Regions from separate parts of the Latilactobacillus sakei subsp. sakei DSM 20017 genome, predicted to be linked through region 2. Evidence: a T-box and tRNA genes for the amino acid it is inferred to sense, from the RefSeq annotation. Region 2 holds a T-box; the other holds one or more tRNA genes.
What was found. A T-box is a leader RNA that pairs with one kind of tRNA and senses whether it is charged. The one in region 2 lies ahead of leuS (leucine--tRNA ligase), so its partner is inferred to be a tRNA-Leu.
Positions count from the first base shown of each region.

Region 1: it has a tRNA-Leu gene. The T-box ahead of leuS (leucine--tRNA ligase) is inferred to sense a tRNA for this amino acid. The anticodon was not compared.

Region 1 is NZ_AP017929.1:889,904-899,902, reverse strand. Features, by position in the region: gene LEUCM_RS04475 (Gfo/Idh/MocA family protein) at 1-11, shown strand, start outside; gene LEUCM_RS04470 (GNAT family N-acetyltransferase) at 81-542, opposite strand; gene LEUCM_RS04465 (cold-shock protein) at 615-815, opposite strand; gene LEUCM_RS04460 (hypothetical protein) at 1,127-1,765, shown strand; gene LEUCM_RS04455 (ECF transporter S component) at 1,815-2,408, opposite strand; tRNA gene LEUCM_RS04450 (tRNA-Leu) at 2,536-2,620, opposite strand; gene LEUCM_RS04445 (GNAT family N-acetyltransferase) at 2,709-3,170, shown strand; gene LEUCM_RS04440 (SprT family protein) at 3,251-3,703, opposite strand; gene LEUCM_RS04435 (Tex family protein) at 3,706-5,883, opposite strand; gene LEUCM_RS04430 (hypothetical protein) at 5,949-6,383, opposite strand; gene LEUCM_RS04425 (cation-translocating P-type ATPase) at 6,668-9,331, opposite strand; gene nadE (NAD(+) synthase) at 9,915-9,999, opposite strand, start outside.
Region 2 is NZ_AP017929.1:1,018,339-1,028,337, reverse strand. Features, by position in the region: gene LEUCM_RS05135 (MFS transporter) at 1-141, opposite strand, end outside; gene LEUCM_RS05130 (winged helix-turn-helix transcriptional regulator) at 291-665, shown strand; partial or broken gene LEUCM_RS05125 (amino acid permease) at 923-2,262, opposite strand; gene leuS (leucine--tRNA ligase) at 2,613-5,036, opposite strand; T-box leader at 5,139-5,345, opposite strand; gene LEUCM_RS05115 (LysM peptidoglycan-binding domain-containing protein) at 5,369-7,378, opposite strand; gene LEUCM_RS05110 (phosphatase PAP2 family protein) at 7,565-8,203, shown strand; gene mnmM (tRNA 5-(aminomethyl)-2-thiouridylate-methyltransferase MnmM) at 8,222-8,782, shown strand; gene LEUCM_RS05100 (copper homeostasis protein CutC) at 8,845-9,474, opposite strand; gene LEUCM_RS05095 (undecaprenyl-diphosphate phosphatase) at 9,738-9,999, opposite strand, start outside.

The DNA.
Region 1 (9,999 bases), 130 kb from region 2:
ACTTAATTTAAAAGGATTAATGATAAAAAGGACTAGGACTAAAAGCATTTTTTTGTCCTAGTCCTTTTTATGTTGGCCTCTTATAGTGGTTGACTCAACACCACCATGTCCTGCAATCGAATCCCATTTTCAATAATTGGTGCTTGATATTGTTCAAAAAAGTTTTTACGAATATGATCGAAACGAAACCCTTGGCGCAGATAAAAGCCGATTGCTGCCAAGCTACCATCCCCGGTGCCCACTAGTAATGTCTGGTACCCTAAGTCAACCATCATCTGTTTCAAATCGTTGAGCGCTTGTTGCCCATAACCTTGATTCCGATAAGCTGGCAATAAGGCGATATTTTTCAATTCAACTTGTGTTTGGTCAACAAACGTCACATGCATAACGCCAATTACGGTTGATTGGCCGGCTAAGTGAATGCTATAGAGCTGACCCTCGTTTAAATAACGACGAATCATGCCGACTTCTTCATCTGCTAATCGTAAATAAGGTAAGTAATTCTCCCGCTCATTTGGGGCAATCATTTGATAAGCTAACATCCTGCCGCCTTTCTTTAGCCATAAAAAAAGGACCAACTGATTGACAGTTGATCCACGACTAATATTTATAAATTAGTTTTTGTTTACGTTAACGGCTTGTGGTCCACGATCGCTTTCTTCGATATCGAAAGAAACGCTTTGACCTTCTTCAAGAGTCTTGTAGCCTTCACCTTGGATAGCTGAGAAATGTACGAATACATCACTACCATCTTCGCGAGTTACAAAGCCATAACCTTTTTCTGCGTTAAACCATTTTACAGTTCCGTTTTCCATGAGAAAACTCCTCCTTGTGTCGTTAGACACGTTATAAATTTGTGTATTTCTGTCGGTGCGATGGAAGAAAGTTCTTTTGGAAACATTCGAACCATAACCTGTCAAAAAGTACAAGCATAGTGTAACACATGAAAAAAAGAGAAACAACCCTAAACACTAAAAAATAAACCGTTTTCTTTCTACGATAACCGAACTTTTATACTTTCCATTAAATTGACGTTTTTCCGTCATCCACCATGGTAAACGGTTGGCTTTTAGACTGATTTACGCTAAGATGAAGTTAACGAATTTAACTACTGGAGTGCCTGACAATGCTAAAAATACTAAAACGATTACTCCCCATTTTGGGACTACTATTTCTACTTGCTGGTTGCGAAAAACCACTTGATACGAAACAACAGGTCAAAGACGACCTCAACACTATTTTACAGATTTCTAAAACGCAACAAACAGCGCTTAGTACCTTAGAGAATGCTGGTCAAGGGGTGCCTGATAGTTATCTTAAGATTCAAGAAAAATACCCTGATCAAAATCTTTTAGAGGTTAAGGGCTCTAAAATTGCGCAAACTGCCGCAACACGAACCGCAGCTTATGACACACTCAAGGCACAACAAGCTGAATTAAAGCCAGTTGTTAAGCGTTTGATTAAAATTGCTAATCAAGAAAGTGATGAATTACCAATTGAATTCATCAAGGATTTAAATCAGAGCTTGAAGCTGTCTGCACTTGATTACACGACACTTTCTAATTTCTACGACGCGGCCACCACTGCTGAAACCGACTTTTATGCCGATCACACATCAGCTGATGCACACGCAGACGATTTAGCGGCACCTATCAACCGCTTAAATCAATATTATAGTGCCATCTACCAACAAGCAGAAATCGCTAAGGTCAATATCAATACGGTCACTGCTCAAGCTAAGAAAGTTCAAAAACAATTAGACTAATCACTAAAAAAAGAGTCGGGACAAAAATTACTTTTGTCCCGACTCTTTTTTATTCGCGTTTAAACCTTAACAATGGTTTAGCTACAAACGGTGTCACAATCACCGCTAAGGCTATTTCCATCAAAGCGTTAATCGCCACAGCACTCAACATCACGATAATTAAGTGACTGACATCCGTTTTATAAATACCGGCTGCTTGTTGGCTATAAAAGGCCCACGTCAATAGAATAACTAACGTCGTATTAACGATGGTCCCAAAAAAAGCGGCGATTGCCATCGAGCCCCGTTGCCCCGCTTTAGTATTGTGTAAGTGTTGATATAATAATCCGGCGACTAACCCCACCATCAAACGCGGTAAAATAGCAATTACCGGGTTTTGGAAGATCAATAAGGTTAATGCATCGACTGGCGCTGTATAGGCGTGAATCAGGGATAATGTCCCCCAGATTGCGCCTAGAGTTGCGCCGCCACGAGTACCTAAAATAATCGCCCCAATGATGACGGTTAAATGCATCGTGGTGACGCCGGGTAACCCTGGTAGAATATAAATATAACCAACCATCGGCACAAAACTTTGAATCATTAACAATGCCGTTAGAATCGCTAGAATGCTGATCTTATACGCTGATGAATTACGTGTCATCTCTACTTACCTCTCCCATTAACTTATTGCCCATTATAGCGATTTACGAAATTGAATTCAATTCTCAAACTTAATTAGGACACAAAAAAACGACACCGCTAACGGTATCGTTTAACTTGTTATCATATGCGGGTGAGAAGACTCGAACTTCCACCGGGAAAATTCCCGACAAGATCCTTAATCTTGCGCGTCTGCCATTCCGCCACACCCGCGATACTTGCTTTATGACTTTAAGCCACGTACATTAGTATAAGAGAAACCCGAATTGAAGTCAACAAAAAATCGCTCTGGAGGCCAAAAATGTTTATCGAAACCGCTAATTTAACCGATATTGGTGCCTTAACAACGCTTTATCAAGCTTTAACAACTGAAATGCACGCATTCCAGCCGACTAATTATCAAGAAAAGAGCAGTCCTGATTTCTTCACCTGGAAAATGATGGTTGAAGACAAACGCCAAACTGTCTATATCACTCGCAATCAGGATCAGATAACGGGTTTTTGTCACGTTACCACAGCACAAACTAGTCCTTCCAATCTCTTTATCAGCCATCAATTTGCCTACGTCACTGCATTATACGTCCATCCTGACTATCGTCGCCAAGGAATTGCAACGGCGTTACTTGCAAAAGCCCGTACTTGGCAAAAAGAAAAACAACTCGCCTTTTTGGAGCTAACCGTCTTGGGCAATAACCAATCCGCCCTGCAACTCTATCAAAAATTAGGCTTTGTGACACAAAACCAAACGCTCCGACAAGTTTAAAAAAACAGGCCCTGGGACAAAATTATTTTTGTCTCAGGGCCTGTTTTTAATCTCTCAATACTTATGGCACACTTCTTTTTTTAAATTTCTTTTACTAATTTTAAATGACCATGGCAACGACGACAGACATAACGCGTTGTATTGATATGCCGTTGTCGTTGATACAACTGGCCACATTTGGTGCATTGATAGGCTAGTCGTTTTTGTGGTGCCTTTTTAGCCGTGACCGGTGGTGCAAAGCGCGCACCACCAACCTGTTGTAAAAGCCGCTTAAAATCATGGTCTCGATGCCGATACCCACGGTGCAATAAATGCAGGTGGTAATGACACAGCTCATGTTTAATAATGCCTTCTAAAACAGCCTGTCCTTGGGCAACCATCAACGGGTTAATGTCGATGTGGTGGTCTTGCAGATGATAACGACCCCCTGTTGTTTTTAAGCGTCGATTAAAGTTTGCCTGGTGACTAAACGGACGATTAAACGTGGTTACTGAAATATTTTGAATGAGTTGCGTTAATTCTTGATCCGTCATCATTAATCAGTTGCTTTAGGCGCCTTCATCGTCAATTGAACCCGTTCACGTTCTTGATCGACGCTTAAGACCCAAACCTGAACAACATCACCGACTGAAACTTCATCAGATGGATGTTTAACAAAGTGATTGGCCAATTGCGAAATATGAACTAAGCCATCATGTTTAACACCGATATCCACAAAAGCACCGAAATCAATGACATTCCGCACGGTTCCTTCTAGGGCCATGTTCGGTTTCAAATCGGCGAGGGTTAAGACATCATGCCGTAGCAGTGGTGCTGTCATTTGATCCCGCAAATCCCGACCTGGTTTTTGTAAACCGCTTAAGATATCTTCAAGTGTTTCAGAGCCGACCGCTAATTCGGTCGCCAAATCAGTCACTGTTAATTGCTTAATTGCTGCTGATAATTCTGGTGTTCCTAAAGCCTCCAAAGTGACACCCAACGATTTTAAAATCGCCTTGGCTACTGGATAGCTTTCAGGATGAATATCCGTATTGTCTAATGGGTTGTCGCCACCGATGATTCGCAAGAACCCAACGGCTTGTTCGAATGCCTTAGGGCCTAAGCGCGGCACTTTCTTCAATTCACTGCGTTTTTGATATAAGCCGTTTTCGTTACGGTATTGGACAATATTTTGGGCAGTCGTCGCTGATAACCCAGAAATATGTTGTAAGAGTTGTGGACTAGCGGTGTTCAAGTTAACCCCTACGCTATTGACAACATCTTCAATGACTACGTCTAATTGCGTCGTCAATTCCTTTTGGGCAACATCGTGTTGGTATTGCCCGACACCGACTGCTTGTGGATCAATCTTAATCAATTCTGCTAAGGGATCTTGTAAGCGCCGTGCGATACTAATCGCACTCCGCTCTTCAACATGTAGATCTGGGAATTCAGCCCGCGCTGTATCACTTGCTGAATAAACGGAAGCCCCTGCTTCGTTGACAATCACGTAAAAGATTTCCCGGGAAATGGTTTTTAAAACTGATGCCACAAATTCTTCAGATTCACGACTAGCAGTCCCATTCCCGATTGCAATCATTTCAACATTATATTTTTCAAGGAATTGCTTGAATTCATCGGCAGCTGCTGCTCGTTTAGGCGCTGCAGCTGGTTTATGCGGATAGATCACTAATTTATCTAGAAATTTCCCAGTCCCATCGACAACGGCTAATTTACAGCCTGTTCGGTAAGCAGGGTCAAAGCCTAAAACAACTTTGCCTTTCAAAGGCGGTTGTAATAAAAGATGCTTTAAATTATCGCCAAAGACGGCAATTGCTTGTTGATCAGCCTTTTCTTTTAACTGCTTCCGCAATTCACGTTCAATGGCCGGGCCAATGAACCGTTTATAGGCATCTTCAATAGCCGTCTTAATAATTTGGGCGGCAGCTGAGTCTTGACCGTGAATAACGGCTTGAGCAATATGACCAACAATCATATTTTCGGCAACTTCTAGCTTCACCTTCAAGATACCTTCGTGTTCGCCACGATTAATCGCTAAATATTGATGTTCCGCAATCTTATTAATCGGTGCTGAGAAATCATAATAGATTTGATAAACTTGCTTATCATCGCTATCAGCATCTTTCACCTGACTTACAATTTGCCCGTTTTGACGGGTATATTGTCGTGTCCAGTCTCGGAAAGTAGCTGTTTCACTAATATTTTCAGCGATAATTTCGTGTACACCCGCTAAAACAGCATCTGTATCGGTAATCTTTTGGTCTGGGTTAAGATAATCGGCCGCTTTTTCCAGGAGGACTTGTTCTGAAAAGTTCGGTAATTGCGCAATCAGGTTGGCAAACGGTTCTAACCCAGCTTCTTTAGCAATCGTCGCCTTTGTCCGCCGTTTTTGCTTATAAGGCAGGTATAAATCCTCAAGCACTTGTAATTGGCTAGCGGCTTCGATTTGCTTTTGTAAAGCCGGCGTTAACTTAGCTTGTTCGGCAATATTCTTGATAATATCGGTCTTCCGTTTTTCAAGCGTTGTTAAGTATTGGAAGGTGTGTTCGATTTCGCGAATTTGAACTTCGTCTAAACTACCCGTTCGTTCCTTACGATACCGCGCCACAAACGGTACGGTGTTACCTTCGTCTAATAAGGTTAACACGGCATTAATTTGTTGTGGTCGATATTGCGTCAGTTGTTTGGTGACAAGTTGTTGAATATCAGTCATGTGCGTCCCTACCTTTATCTTCAATAAAAAAACAGCACCCGTCTTGGGAACTGTCATGAGTTGATCTAAGCAATTTTTGAGATGTTTTGGATATACTTAGAAATTCGTTCTGTTGCTTTGTCTTGGTTCATTTCTGAAGCAGCAAAAGCTTGCATATCAACTGTTTGATCATCATGCATGCTTGTAATTAAATCTTCGCAACCTTGAACGAAATCAGTATAAGCACCGATTAAACGTTGGTTGTTACCCATTAAACGAGCTGGGGCAACGGCTGTCTTAAATTGTGCTAAGAATTCGTGGTATTGATCCACACCGTCTCTGAAGATTTGGGCTGTCTTTTGGTAATCTTGTTCGCTCATTTCAGCTAACTTACCATCAGCAACGGCCGCTTTTAAAGGGACGAAATATTTACTCATGCCTTCTTGCACTTTTTCAGTGTTGTCGATTAAATCGTTAACAGCTTGGCCGTATTTAGCCAACTTTTGTTGTGTTTTATTCATGTTAATCCTCCTAGTTTCCTATGCTTCAGTATACTAATTCTGGTATCGGCTTGCAAGAGTGCGTTTGAAACGCATTTGACTTCGAGCATTAGCATCGTGTTGTGAATAACCGATATAATCGGTTATTTGCAATACGTCGCTAAGCACAGAAGACAGTTTCAAAAAGCACGTTTCAATCAGGTAACAATTAAATAAGGCACCAAGGACAAGAATAACTTTTGTCGTTAGTACCTTATTCATTCTATTTCTTTTTAAGCATCAGCCTATCACGGTCTTTTATTAAATTATTTAGCAGCTCTTCTTTGGAAGAACTTCACGATTTCAACGATGACTACTAGCATGAATGAAGCTGCTAATACAATCCCCCATTGATATAAATCAAGGTGTGAGACATGGAATAAGCCATTGAGCCCTGGAATCATGATTGTTGCGGCTAATAAGATAAATGAAGCTAAAACAGCCCAGTTGAAGGCTTTATTCTTAAAGAAGCCAACTGTAAAGATTGATTGATGGACTGATTTAACGTTGAATGCGTGGAAGAGTTGGATCATCCCTAACGTTGCATACGCCATTGTTAAGGCATCCGCATGGGCTAAGCCACTTGCTTGATGCACTGGGAACGTAATCGCTAACGCGTAAACGGCTAAGGTAATCCCACCTTCTAATAGGCCTTGATAGATAATCGCTTGGAACACGCCGCCTGAGAAGAAGTTTGATTTACGCCCACGTGGTTTTTGATTCATAATCCCTGGTTCAGTTGGTTCAACCCCCAATGCAATCGCTGGGAAAGTATCCGTTACTAAATTAATCCACAAGATATGCACTGGTTGCAGAATTTGCCAACCTAATACTGTCATCATGAATAAGGTTAACACTTCACCCAAGTTGGCTGATAAAAGATATTGAATTGATTTTTGGATATTAGCAAAGACTTTCCGGCCTTCTTTAACCGCAATTACGATTGTTGAGAAGTTATCATCGGCTAAGACCATATCACTGGCCCCTTTAGAAACTTCAGTCCCGGTGATCCCCATCCCAATACCGATATCGGCTGATTTGAGGGCTGGTGCATCATTGACACCATCACCAGTCATCGCAACAACCTTACCGTGTTTTTGCCAAGCTTTCACAATTCGCACCTTATGTTCAGGCGCAACCCGCGCATAAACGGCGTATTGAGTAACTTTTTTAGCGAATTCTTGATCATCCATTTGGTCTAACTCAGCACCAGTAATAACGGCGGCATCCGCATCTTCTTCTGGGGTAATAATCCCTAAACGAAGCGCGATTGCTTCGGCTGTATCGCGGTGATCCCCAGTAATCATTAGGGTCCGGATGCCAGCTGAATGCGCATCTGTTACAGCTTGTTTTGCTTCTGGTCGTTCAGGATCAATCATCCCAACTAAGCCAGCGAAAATTAAATCAGTTTCAATCGTTGGATCAACCGTTGCTGGCACACTTGGTAAGACTTTATAAGCCAACGCTAAGACTCGCAAGGCTTGTTTTGCCAAACCATGGTTCGTGTCTAATAATAATTGGCGCTCTGCATCGTCCATCGGTTGAACAACGCCTTGTGCGTCGATATAATGCGTAACGCGTTTGAGCAATTCATCCGGTGCACCTTTCGTGGTCATTAAGAATTGACCATCAGCTTGTTGATGAATTGTGGTCATCAACTTCCGCTCTGAATCAAATGGTACTTCAGCGACCCGTGGTTCGGCTGCTAAGGCTGCGTTAATATCAAAATCTTTATCACGCCCATACGCGATCAGCGCGGTTTCAGTCGGATCACCAATCATGTCACCATCGGCCTTAATTCTAGTATCATTGGCCAAGTTCATGATTTTAAGCGTCAAATTATCCGCTGGCAGTGTTGCCCCAGCATCTTGTAATTGATTGTTAGTGAATATTTTTTCGACGGTCATTTGGTTCATCGTTAACGTCCCAGTTTTATCAGACGCAATAATATCAGTGCTCCCCAGTGTTTCTACAGCGGGTAACTTACGAACGATGGCCTTTCTTTTAACCATCTTTTGCGTCCCTAATGCGAGGATAATCGTCACAATTGCGGGTAAACCTTCCGGAATTGCTGCGACCGCTAACGAAATAGCAGTTAATAACATGTTAATTGGTGATTGTGCGTGGCGTAAGTAACCCACCACGAAAACAATTGCAGCAATAATTAAGATCATAATCGTCAAACTCTTACCTAATTGGCTCAAGTTCATCTGTAATGGCGTCGTTGTTTCGTCGGCTTGGTTGAGCATCCCAGCAATTTTACCAACTTCGGTCTGCATCCCAGTCCCCGTTACAACACCAACGCCACGACCGTAAGTAACGTTACTATTCATAAACGCCATATTGGTCCGATCACCAATCCCACTTTCTGGATCAGTTAGTGTCTCAACTGTCTTATCAACCGGTACGGATTCCCCAGTTAAAGCGGACTCTTCGATTTTCAGAGCAGCTGATTCAAGTAGGCGAAGATCCGCGGGCACAATATCGCCGGCTTCCAGCAACACGATATCGCCAACTACGAGTTCTTCACTCTTAATCGTCACGATTTCGCCATCTCGACGAACGTGTGCATCAGGTGTCGCCATTTCTTTTAAGGCGTCAATTGCTTGTTCCGCCTTTGCTTCTTGGAAAACCCCAAAAATCGCATTTAAGATCACAACGGCTAGAATAATGAATGCGTCTGGCCATTCATGTGCTAAAAAGCCCGCGATCATTGCTGCGACTAATAACACAATAATCATAAAATCTTTGAACTGTTCTAAGAAACGAATCGCTAAACTTTTGCGTTTCTTTTCAGTTAATTGATTCCGACCATTTTCTGCCAAACGTTTTTCAACCTGTTCTTGGGTTAAACCTTGTGGCGTTGTTGCGAGCGCTTTAAGTGTTGCGTCTGTTGATTGTGTAAAAAATGTGGTTTGTTTATCTACCATTACCTTGCCTCCTATAAATTTGATTTTGGGGGTAAAAAAAGAGACCTACAGGAATTCTAAAAATCCCTATAAGTCTCACTAATTAAGATAACACCAGAATATTGCCTTGTTGGTGGCGTTATCGCAGACAAGCTGCCAGTTACTCCCTTATCGTTAACCCCATTATAAGGTATAACCAATCTAAAAGGCAAGTAAATAATTATTTTAATAACTAAATTGGCTCACGAAACTAGACTCGAAAGCTAACCACTGACAACGCAGGGCTAAACGCGTTCTGTAACCCATATCCTTCCGGTTAACCCTAAGGATATAACCAGGGTTACGGTACACTCTGGTTATAAACGTGCTTTTGTCAGTAGCTTTCTGTGCTTTGCTAAACTTATCAAACCGGTGATTTCATCACCAATTCGCTAAGTTCTGCAAATGCTCAAAAGCTAACCACTGACAACGCACTTTGTTCTGAAACGTGCTTTTTCAGGCATATTGTTGCAGTTAGCTACGTCTCGCAAACAATCGACTGCGTCGCTTATTCACGAGCCTAGGCTAAGTCGCCACAATATATCCGCCTGAAACGCACTCTGTTTTATTGCCAGAATGTGTCGTAGATTGTTATTGGTAGATGACGCTTGTGGGCCGTTTTCTTGTACCAGTTTTCAATCTTCGTTGCG
Region 2 (9,999 bases):
GCCGGCTTGGCTCATTGTAATCCCAAAATCTTTAATCATCAACGGCATTAAGCCAACACTGATGAATTCTGTTGAACCAATCGCAAAGGCACTAATCGCCAATGCTAACAAAGTTAAGTTCGCACGTTGCTTTTTACTCATTTTCCCACACTCCTAATAGACTTTTTTACTGATGTACTATATTATTCAATAGAAGCGTCATTTTCACAATCACGCACTTTTTAGTCAGTAGGTTACTGAAAAGTAATAATTGAGTCTTATCACAATGAAAAGGTGAATCAAAATTAGAAATGAATGAGAAAACTTATAACATTGGTGTTGAAGCCACGATGGAAATCATCGGTGGTAAATGGAAACCTGTCATTTTATGCCACTTACGGAATCAACCACTCCGCTCAAGTGAACTCTTACAAAATATCCCTAAGATCTCTCAAAAAGTTTTAACGCAACAATTGCGCGAACTCGAAGCCGACGGGATTATCAATCGGAAAATCTATCAAGAAATTCCGCCGCGGGTTGAATACAGCCTCTCTGAATACGGTCAATCACTCAATAAGATTTTGAACCTACTCTGCTTATGGGGTGAAGATAATATCGACCGCCGCCAATCAGATGGCGAATCGATCAATGTCTTGCATCGTGATCAAATTAATCCAATCTACTAAAAAAGAGCGCTGTGGGTTGCGGGTAGCAACTGAGCATTAATACAAAATTGGCAGTAATCCAAGGTTTTAGGATTACTGCCAATTTTAGATTAAGCGGAAGTTGTTGCAACCAAAAAGCACGTCTAGACGATAGAAATCTGGATAGCAAAAAAGGCACCAGGACAAGTAATGCTTGTCTTGGCGCCTTCTTCACTATTTGAATATTGATAGTCTAACCGTGTTCTATAAGTCATATCCTGAACTTATGGCACACTCTTCTATTCTTTTTGACGTCCAAACTTCACGAAATAAATAACGATCATCAAGACTAAAAAGATTAATCCGACAATTAATGAGATCCGTGTTTCTGGATTAATAAACATGAAAACTAATGTTAAGCACAACATCGCCAACGTGATGTAGTTGGAATATGGTGACCATGGCATTTTAAATGGATGGGTTGCCATCTTTTCGGCGTGTTGTTTTCTAAAGGCAATTTGGCTAATTAAGATGACAAACCAAGGCACCATTCCTGGCAAGACACTTGAACTATAAACAAGGACGAAGATATTGCCAGCTTTAGGATAAACCAATGGTAGAATCGCGTTTAAAATCACACCAATTAAAATCCCTAATGAAATCGCACCAACCGCATAAAATGGCACGCCATGTCGGTTGAGTTTCAAGAAGCGTTTTGGTAATTGCCCATTATTAGCCAACGTAAACGTCATTCGACTCGCACTGTAAATCCCAGAGTTAGCGCCTGATAAGGCCGCTGTAATCACAACGAAATTAATAATTGAGGCTGCGGCGGTAATCCCGATTTTAGCAAAGGTTTGGACAAATGGTGAACCCACTTGGTTGAGTTCGTTCCAAGGGTAAATACTTAAAATGACGAAAATAGCACCGATGTAGAAAATGAGGATCCGAGCAACAGTTGATTGAATCGCTTTAACTAATGTTTCTTGTGGGTTTTCGGCTTCCCCGGCCGTAATCCCAATTAATTCAATCCCTTGATAAGAAGCAAGGACAATCGCAAGGGCAAAGACAAAGCCTTTGAATCCACCCGTGAAGAAGCCGTGTGTCCATAAATTACTAATCCCAACCGGATGCATGTGATTTCCAATCCCGAAGATGATTAATCCGAGACCAGCGACAATCATTAACACAATCGTCACCACTTTAATTAGGGCAAACCAGAATTCTAATTCACCAAACATGCTGACCGATATGAGATTAGCGGCACATAAGAACGTAATTGCGACTAAACCTGGAACCCACCCTGGCAGATTCGGCCACCAAAATTCTAGATAGCCACCGATTGCAATCATTTCACTCATCCCAACGACCACAAATTGGAAAACATTACTCCAAGCTGTCAAATAACCAAAAATGGGGTGCATATATTCCGTTGCAAATTTCGCAAACGATCCCGTATCTGGATCAACGTACAACATTTCCCCCAAAGCGCGCATGATTAAGTACAATAATAGACCGGCAATGCCATAAGCGATTAAGACAGAAGGCCCTGTCCATTTAATCGTCGTATTGGCCCCCATCCGATTGTCCCACCTAATGCAATCATCTGCATCTGACGGGCATTTAAATTCCGTTTCATTCTCCTCAAACCCTTCTATTTAGGTATTCCCATTGTTGGTTAACCCGACAATCTAAATTTACTTATCATCGTATAATAAAAAAAGAAGAAAATCAATGTCTTTTCTAATCTTTTTATCATTTTAGAATACTATTAAATAAGGTTTTGTAGATCAATAGTATTTGTTAGGTTCCTAACTATTAACTTTAGATAAGAAAAAAGGACAGACAAAATTGAATTTGTCTGTCCTTTTTGAATCGTGCTTTTCAAGCTAACTTTCTGCGCTTATCCCAGTGAATCAAACAACCGACTGCGTCGCTTATTCGCTTCCCTCTGATAATGCTCAAAAGTTGACCGAGCTTGAACGCACTCTAATTCGCTACAATATTTACCAATTTGTTTGGAATGGCAATCACTTTACGGACTGTCTTATCTGCGATAAATTCGGCTACTTTTTCGTTGGCCTTTGCCATCGCTTCTAATTCTTCCTTCGGTGTGTCTTTAGCCACTGTTACTTTGGCCTTTAACTTACCGTTAACTTGGAAGATGACTTCCACTTCATTAGCAATAAATGCTGCTGGGTCAAATGTTGGCCAATCAACATAGCTGATTGAATCATCATGACCAAGCATTGCCCATAATTCTTCCATCATATGTGGTGCGATTGGGGCTAATAATTTCACGAAGCCTTCAGCATATTCACGTGGGAATGTATCTGCTTTATAAGCATCGTTGATGAAGACCATCAATTGTGAAATGGCCACGTTAAAGTGCATGCTTTCGAAGTCTTCTGTGACTTTCTTAACGGTTTCGTTGTAAACCTTCTTCAATTGATCGTTGTTGTCAGCGACAATCTTACTTGAAAGTTGGTCGTTTTCGTCCGTATCTTCTTCTGTGTATAAACGCCATACACGGTCCAAGAATTTACGAGCGCCAGCTAAGCCCTTTTCACTCCATGAAATTGAAGCATCTAATGGGCCCATAAACATTTCGTATAGACGTAATGTATCAGCACCAAAACGATCAACAACATCATCAGGGTTAACAACGTTCCCTTTTGATTTAGACATTTTTTCGTGGTTATCGCCTAAAATCATCCCTTGATTGTATAGATGTTGGAATGGTTCCTTCGTTGGGACGACACCGATATCATACAAGAATTTGTGCCAGAAACGAACATATAGTAAATGAAGAACAGCATGTTCTGCACCACCGATGTACATGTCAACTGGTAACCAGTCCTTCAACTTGTCAAAATCAGCCAATTTATCAGGGTTCTTAGGATCGATATAACGGAGGTAATACCATGAACTACCAGCCCATTGTGGCATTGTATTCGTTTCACGACGGCCTTTACGACCATTTTCGTCCGTCACGTTTAACCAGTCTGTTAAGTTCGCAAGTGGACTTTCACCAGTACCAGAAGGTTTGATATCACTTGTTAATGGTAACTCAAGTGGCAATTGATCTTCTGGAACGACAGATGTTGTGCCATCTTCCCAATGAATAATTGGAATTGGTTCACCCCAGTAGCGTTGACGTGAGAATAACCAGTCACGTAATTTATAACTGATTTGTTCATGACCCACTTTGTGTTCAACCAACCATGGAATCATCTTGTCGATAGCAGCTTGTTTGTCTAAGCCATCTAAAAAATCTGAATTAATCATTACACCAGGTTCTGTGTGAACAGCTTCTTCAGGGTTACCGCCTGAAACAACTGGTTTCAATGGTAAACCGAATTTCTTGGCAAATTCCCAATCGCGAGGGTCATGTGCAGGAACGGCCATGACAGCACCAGTCCCGTATGAAGCTAAAACGTAATCTGAAATCCAGATTGGTAAACGTTCGCCGTTCACTGGATTGATGGCATAAGCACCCGTAAAGGCACCTGTTTTGTCCTTAGCCAAATCAGTCCGTTCAAGATCACTCTTGTGTTCGATTTCTTTTAAGTATGCATCAACGGCAGCTTTTTGTTCAGGCGTTGTGATGTCAGCCACTAATTTGTGTTCTGGGGCCATCACGATGTAACTCACACCAAACATTGTGTCGGCACGTGTTGTGAAGACGTCAATATTAGCGTCATGGTTTTCAACAGCAAATGAAACTTCAGCGCCTTTTGAGCGGCCAATCCAGTTACGTTGCATATCCTTGACACTTTCAGGCCAATCAACAAGGTCTAAGTCGTCAATTAAACGATCAGCATAAGCCGTAATCTTCAACATCCATTGACGCATTGGTTTCCGGTAAACAGGATAACCACCACGTTCAGTTTTACCGTCGATCACTTCTTCGTTGGCCACAACTGTCCCTAAATCTGGGCTCCAGTTAACAGCAACTTCGGCTTCATAAGCCAAGCCTTTTTCGTACATTTTTTCAAAAATCCATTGGGTCCATTTGTAGAAATCAGGATCCGTTGTATTCACTTCGCGATCCCAATCGTATGAGAAGCCTAATGAATTGATTTGACGTTTGAAAGTGTTGATATTTTTTTGCGTGAAATCAGCAGGGTTATTCCCCGTATCTAACGCATATTGTTCAGCAGGTAAGCCGAATGCATCCCAACCCATTGGGTGCAACACGTTGAAGCCTTGCATCCGTTTCATCCGGGCCAAGATATCAGTTGCCGTATAGCCTTCAGGATGGCCAACGTGCAACCCTTGTCCTGATGGGTATGGGAACATATCTAATGCGTAGAAATTTTTCTTATCTTTATCTTCTGTTGTTTTAAAAGATTTATGTGATTGCCAGTAGGCTTGCCACTTTTGTTCAACTGCGCGATGATCGTAAGTCATATCAAACACTCCTTATTTTTAGCGTACTTTCAAAAGTATAGACACTTTTGACGCACTCTTTTTTAATCCACTTAACGTCAAAAAAGTCCTATGGTATAAATACCATAGGACGAATTGACCGCGATGCCACCTAAGTTCTGCCCAGTTCAAACTGAACAACTCTCTGGCCGTAACGTGGCTGACGTTTCTATCTACTTGATTTCAATAGAAAACTCAAAGGTGAGTTCGCTAAGTTCAACGACGTGTTCGCACTAACCACACGCTCTCTGGACGTTTCACTTAACTACTAATCCCTCTCAACGTTAAATAATTGTTCTTAGCATACCAAACTCTTACTTCAATTTCAAGACTTGGCCAACTAAGATTAAATCTGAACGTAATCCATTAGCAGTCTTTAATTTACTGATTGTCGTGCCATTTTTTTGAGCGATTGACCATAGGCTATCACCTGATTTAACGGTATAAGACTTTGTTTTATTAGGCGTTGTTTGGTTGTTATTGTTAGTTGTTGTTTTACCAGCACTGACTTTTAACACTTGACCTGGATAAATAAAATTATTTTTAATGTTATTTAAACGAACCAATTCAGCCATTGAGATTCCTGATTGTTGTGAAATCCGCCATACTGAATCACCAGCTTTGACCTTGTAGGTTTTAGCGGTTGTCGTTGTTGAGCCATTGTTATTATTACTACTGCTATTGTTGTTGTTATTTGTTGGCGGTGTTGTTTGTCCCGTTGATTTTTGACCAACAATTAATTTTTGACCAGGATAGATGAAGTTATTACGGATATTATTCCACTTCACTAAGTTCGCCATTGAAACACCATAGCGGTTTGAGATTGCCCAAACTGAATCGCCAGACTTAACCGTGTAAGTTTGGTTATTCGCCGGTGTTGTTGGGTTCGTTGGATTTGTCGGTTTAGTTGGATTCGTTGGTGTTGTTGGGTTTGTTGTTTGTTTAGCAGAAACAATCAAAACATCGCCCGGGTGGATCATGTTATTTTTAATGTTATTCCAGCTAATTAACGTATTCATTGAAATACCGTAACGCTTAGCAATGCCGTAAACTGAATCGCCGGCTTTAACTGTGTATTTTTCACCATTTGCTGGTTTTTTTGGATTCGTTGGGTTGGTTGGTGTCGTCGGATTCGTTGGTGTTGTTGGTTTGTTAGCCGAAACGATTAAGACATCACCAGGGTGAATCATATTATTTTTAATGTTATTCCAGCTAATTAAAGTACTCATTGAAATCCCATAACGTTTAGCGATGCCGTAAACTGAATCGCCAGCTTTAACCGTATACTTTTCACCATTCGTTGGTTTAGTTGGTGTTGTTGGGTTCGTTGGTGTTGTGCCCGTACCACCATTATTACCACTTGTAGCAGGTGTATCATATTGCGTTAAGTTATATTGTTGGATAAGGCGATTTAAACTAGCTGCATAGTTCGTAGCTGTGGCATAGCGACCTTGAAGATATTGCGTCGCATTTTGATAGCTTGTTGTGTGGCTCTTGAAGGCCCCTTGATAATAAGGTGTTGACCCAAAAGAAGTATTCTTCAAAACATGCACGTAATCTTGTAGTGATTGGTAATATGAAGGATATTTACGGAAAGCAGCGTTGATTTGATAAAGATTACCATGACCATCATCTTCGTTTGTTAACATGTAGACAGAGCTACCGTTGTAACTCCCTTTAACACCGAATAAGTTGTAGTTAGGGGCTTTGCCTAAAGCGCTATTCCCAAAACCTGATTCAAGAGAAGCTTGGGCAATCATTACTGAAGCATACAAATCATTTTCACTTGCTAATTGACGTGCTGAGCTAGCAATTGAATTGATGAAAGTTGATGCACTGGTTGATGAATAAGCCATAATGGCTTGGGCTGTTGCGATATTAGCACCCGTATTTTGTGTGCCAACAACTGGTTGTGCTTGTGTTGGTTTGGGTTGAGCTGTAGCTGCCTTATTCGCATCATTTTCAGTCACTTGGGGCTTCACAACTGGTTGTGATTGGCTTTGGCTACTACTTGTTGTTTGGCTTGATTGACTTTGACTGCTGCTTGTTGCTTGGTCAGTACTACTTGTTGAGGTCGTACTATTAGCAACACTACTTGTGCTTGATGTCGCTGTATTGAGGTTGGTTTCGTTGGCACTCACTGTTTCAACAGCTGCCTTAACTTTACCGCTCGTGAGACTAGGTGCAACCGCAGACCCCATCAAGAAACTAGCTCCTGCAAAAGTCGTCATATGCCGCACTTTCTTATTCCGTAGTTCCTTTTTTTGACGGTTTAAAATTATTTTTTGTGTCGCGATTCTTTGTTTTCTAGTCTCTTTCAACATAAAAACCTCCATATAAATTTTCTTTAAAGTAATAGCTATCTTTATTAAGTTTATCTAAAATATATTATAATATTAATAATCCTATAAAACAACGTATATGTTATAAGCGGTTAATAATCGATTTAAAATTAGTTCAAGGCGACAGACCGTTAACATTGTTATTATAGAATTTGAAAGGGGTTCACTATGTCTCGTCAAAAGCAACAACTCACATCAATGATAGTGGGCTTTTCACTATTTATGATTATTTTAGTCAGTCTTTTAAACCAAGCAACTTGGATTAATACTTTCGATAGTCACATCATTCATATCGTTCGTAGCGTTGCTTCACCTTTAACAACCACTATAGCAATCGCTATCACAAGCATAGGTAATCCTTATAGTATGCTGGGATTAACAGTCGTAGCAACGCTCACCTTACTCTTCATCCGCCAGAATAATGCTGCGCTCTTCTTATTAGTCAATATGGCGGTTTTCAGTAGTTTAAACCACATTATTAAAGAATGGGTTGCTCGACCCCGACCTAGCGCGCATCATTTGGTAGTCGCTAGCGGCTTTAGTTTTCCTAGTGGTCATTCTTCTGGTGCCCTATTATTTTTTGGCTCATTAAGCATTATTGCCATTTACCTGATTAAAAGTCACTATTGGCGGCACCTAGTAATTGGTTTGTGCTTAATACTGACGCTCCTCATTGGGATTAGCCGGATTTACGTGCAGGTTCACTACCCCACAGATGTTTTAGCCGGTTTCATGTTAGCCTTAACCGGATTAGGCCTTTCGTGGTATTATTTTGATAGCTACCACCTATTGCAGCAAAAATCGTAATTAAAGGGGATTTTTATCATGCTACTTGATCAGCCAAGTTCTTTTGCCCACTTCCTATTAGACCAGGCCATTCGCCCAGGCGATGTTGTCATCGACGCCACTGTTGGCTATGGCGACGATACTTTATTTCTAGCGGAAAAAGTTGCCGATTACGGCCATGTTTATGGCTTCGATATTCAAAAAGAAGCGTTGGCAACTTGTCAAAAACGGTTAACAACGGCCAATCTTAACCAGCAGGTATCCCTCATCAATCAAGGCCACGAGCGAATCATCACTGCTCTTCCCGCCGATTTAAAGGTGCAAGCGGCGATCTTCAGTCTTGGCTCACTTTCACCAGAGACTTCTCAAGATGTCACGCTCCCTAACACGACCATCTCGGCTTACCATCAAGTCTTATCCCGTCTCAATCGGGGCGGTTTATTACTTTTTATCATTGATAATCACTTTTTTAAATCGGAAGAAGAAATCCACTACTTAGTTGCAGATTTAACCCGCCTCAATCCTGAGCGTTATGCAGTTCGCCACTTTCAAGGCGTCAACCAAGATGTCGGTCAACTACTGACCGTGATCAAAAAATAAAAAGGTTTCCGGATAAAAGTTATTTTTATCCGGAAACCTTTTTTGATTACTCAATTTTTGGATTAACCAACGATTTTAGTGCCATGTGCTTCTGTCACGTTTAATCGTTCAGTAATACCAGCAACGTTTTCCGCTGTAATGCCACCGCCTGGTAAAATGCCTAAGCGACCGTCAGCTAAACGCACTAGTTCTTGAAGACGTTCTTCATTTAACGGTGCCGTTAATGGGCCACCATGCGTTAAAATCCGTTTAACATCATGTTCAACCAACCAGTCGATTGCTTCGGCTTGGTCAGCTACTGCTAATTCGTCAAAAGCCATGTGGAAAACAACTTGCATCCCATTGGCAGCGCCAATTAGCATTTCCATTGCTTCATCATCAATCTTATTGTCAGGTGTTAAGCAACCCACAACAATCCCGTCAGCGCCTAATTCTTGTGCTGAAAAAATATCAGCTTCCATAATTTTTAATTCTTGATCGTTGTAGACAAAGTTACCACCACGGGGGCGAATCATGACCATCACTGGCACATCATGTTCATGTGCATAACGTACTGATTCAGCCATAACACCACGACTAACAGTGGTGCCGCCAACCGCTAAGTTGTCGTTTAATTCAATTCGTTTGGCACCATTACGAATGGCAGCCGGAATTTCGGTGAAATTTTCGACACAAACTTCTTTGATTAACATGGGAAAACCTCCAATTTTTATTTTAAACGTGCTTTTTAAAGCTGACTCCTGTGCTTAGTTACGCATCGCAAACGATCGACTTCGTCGCTCATTCACGACGCTAGACTAATGCTCAGAGTCAAACCGCTTTAAACGCACTTTGCACTCAAACGTGCTTTTTGAAACATATTCCTGCGCTTAACGCTATTTGCCAAACTAGCGATTCCATCGCTAATTCGTCAAATCAGGTTAATGCTCAGAATATACCCGTTTCAAACGCACTTTTATAAGAACATTGCGCCTAATACCAATACCCCTAGGATAATCCGATACCAACCGAAAACCTTGAAGTCGTTTTTCTTGATGTAACCCATCAAGAACTTGATTGAAATGATTGAAATGATGAATGAGACGACCATCCCGACCAATAAAATAATTGATTGATCACCAGTAAAGGTATTGCCTTGGTAGAAGAACTTCCCAATCTTCAAGATGCTGACCCCAATCATCGTTGGAATTGCCATGAAGAATGAGAATTCAGCCCCA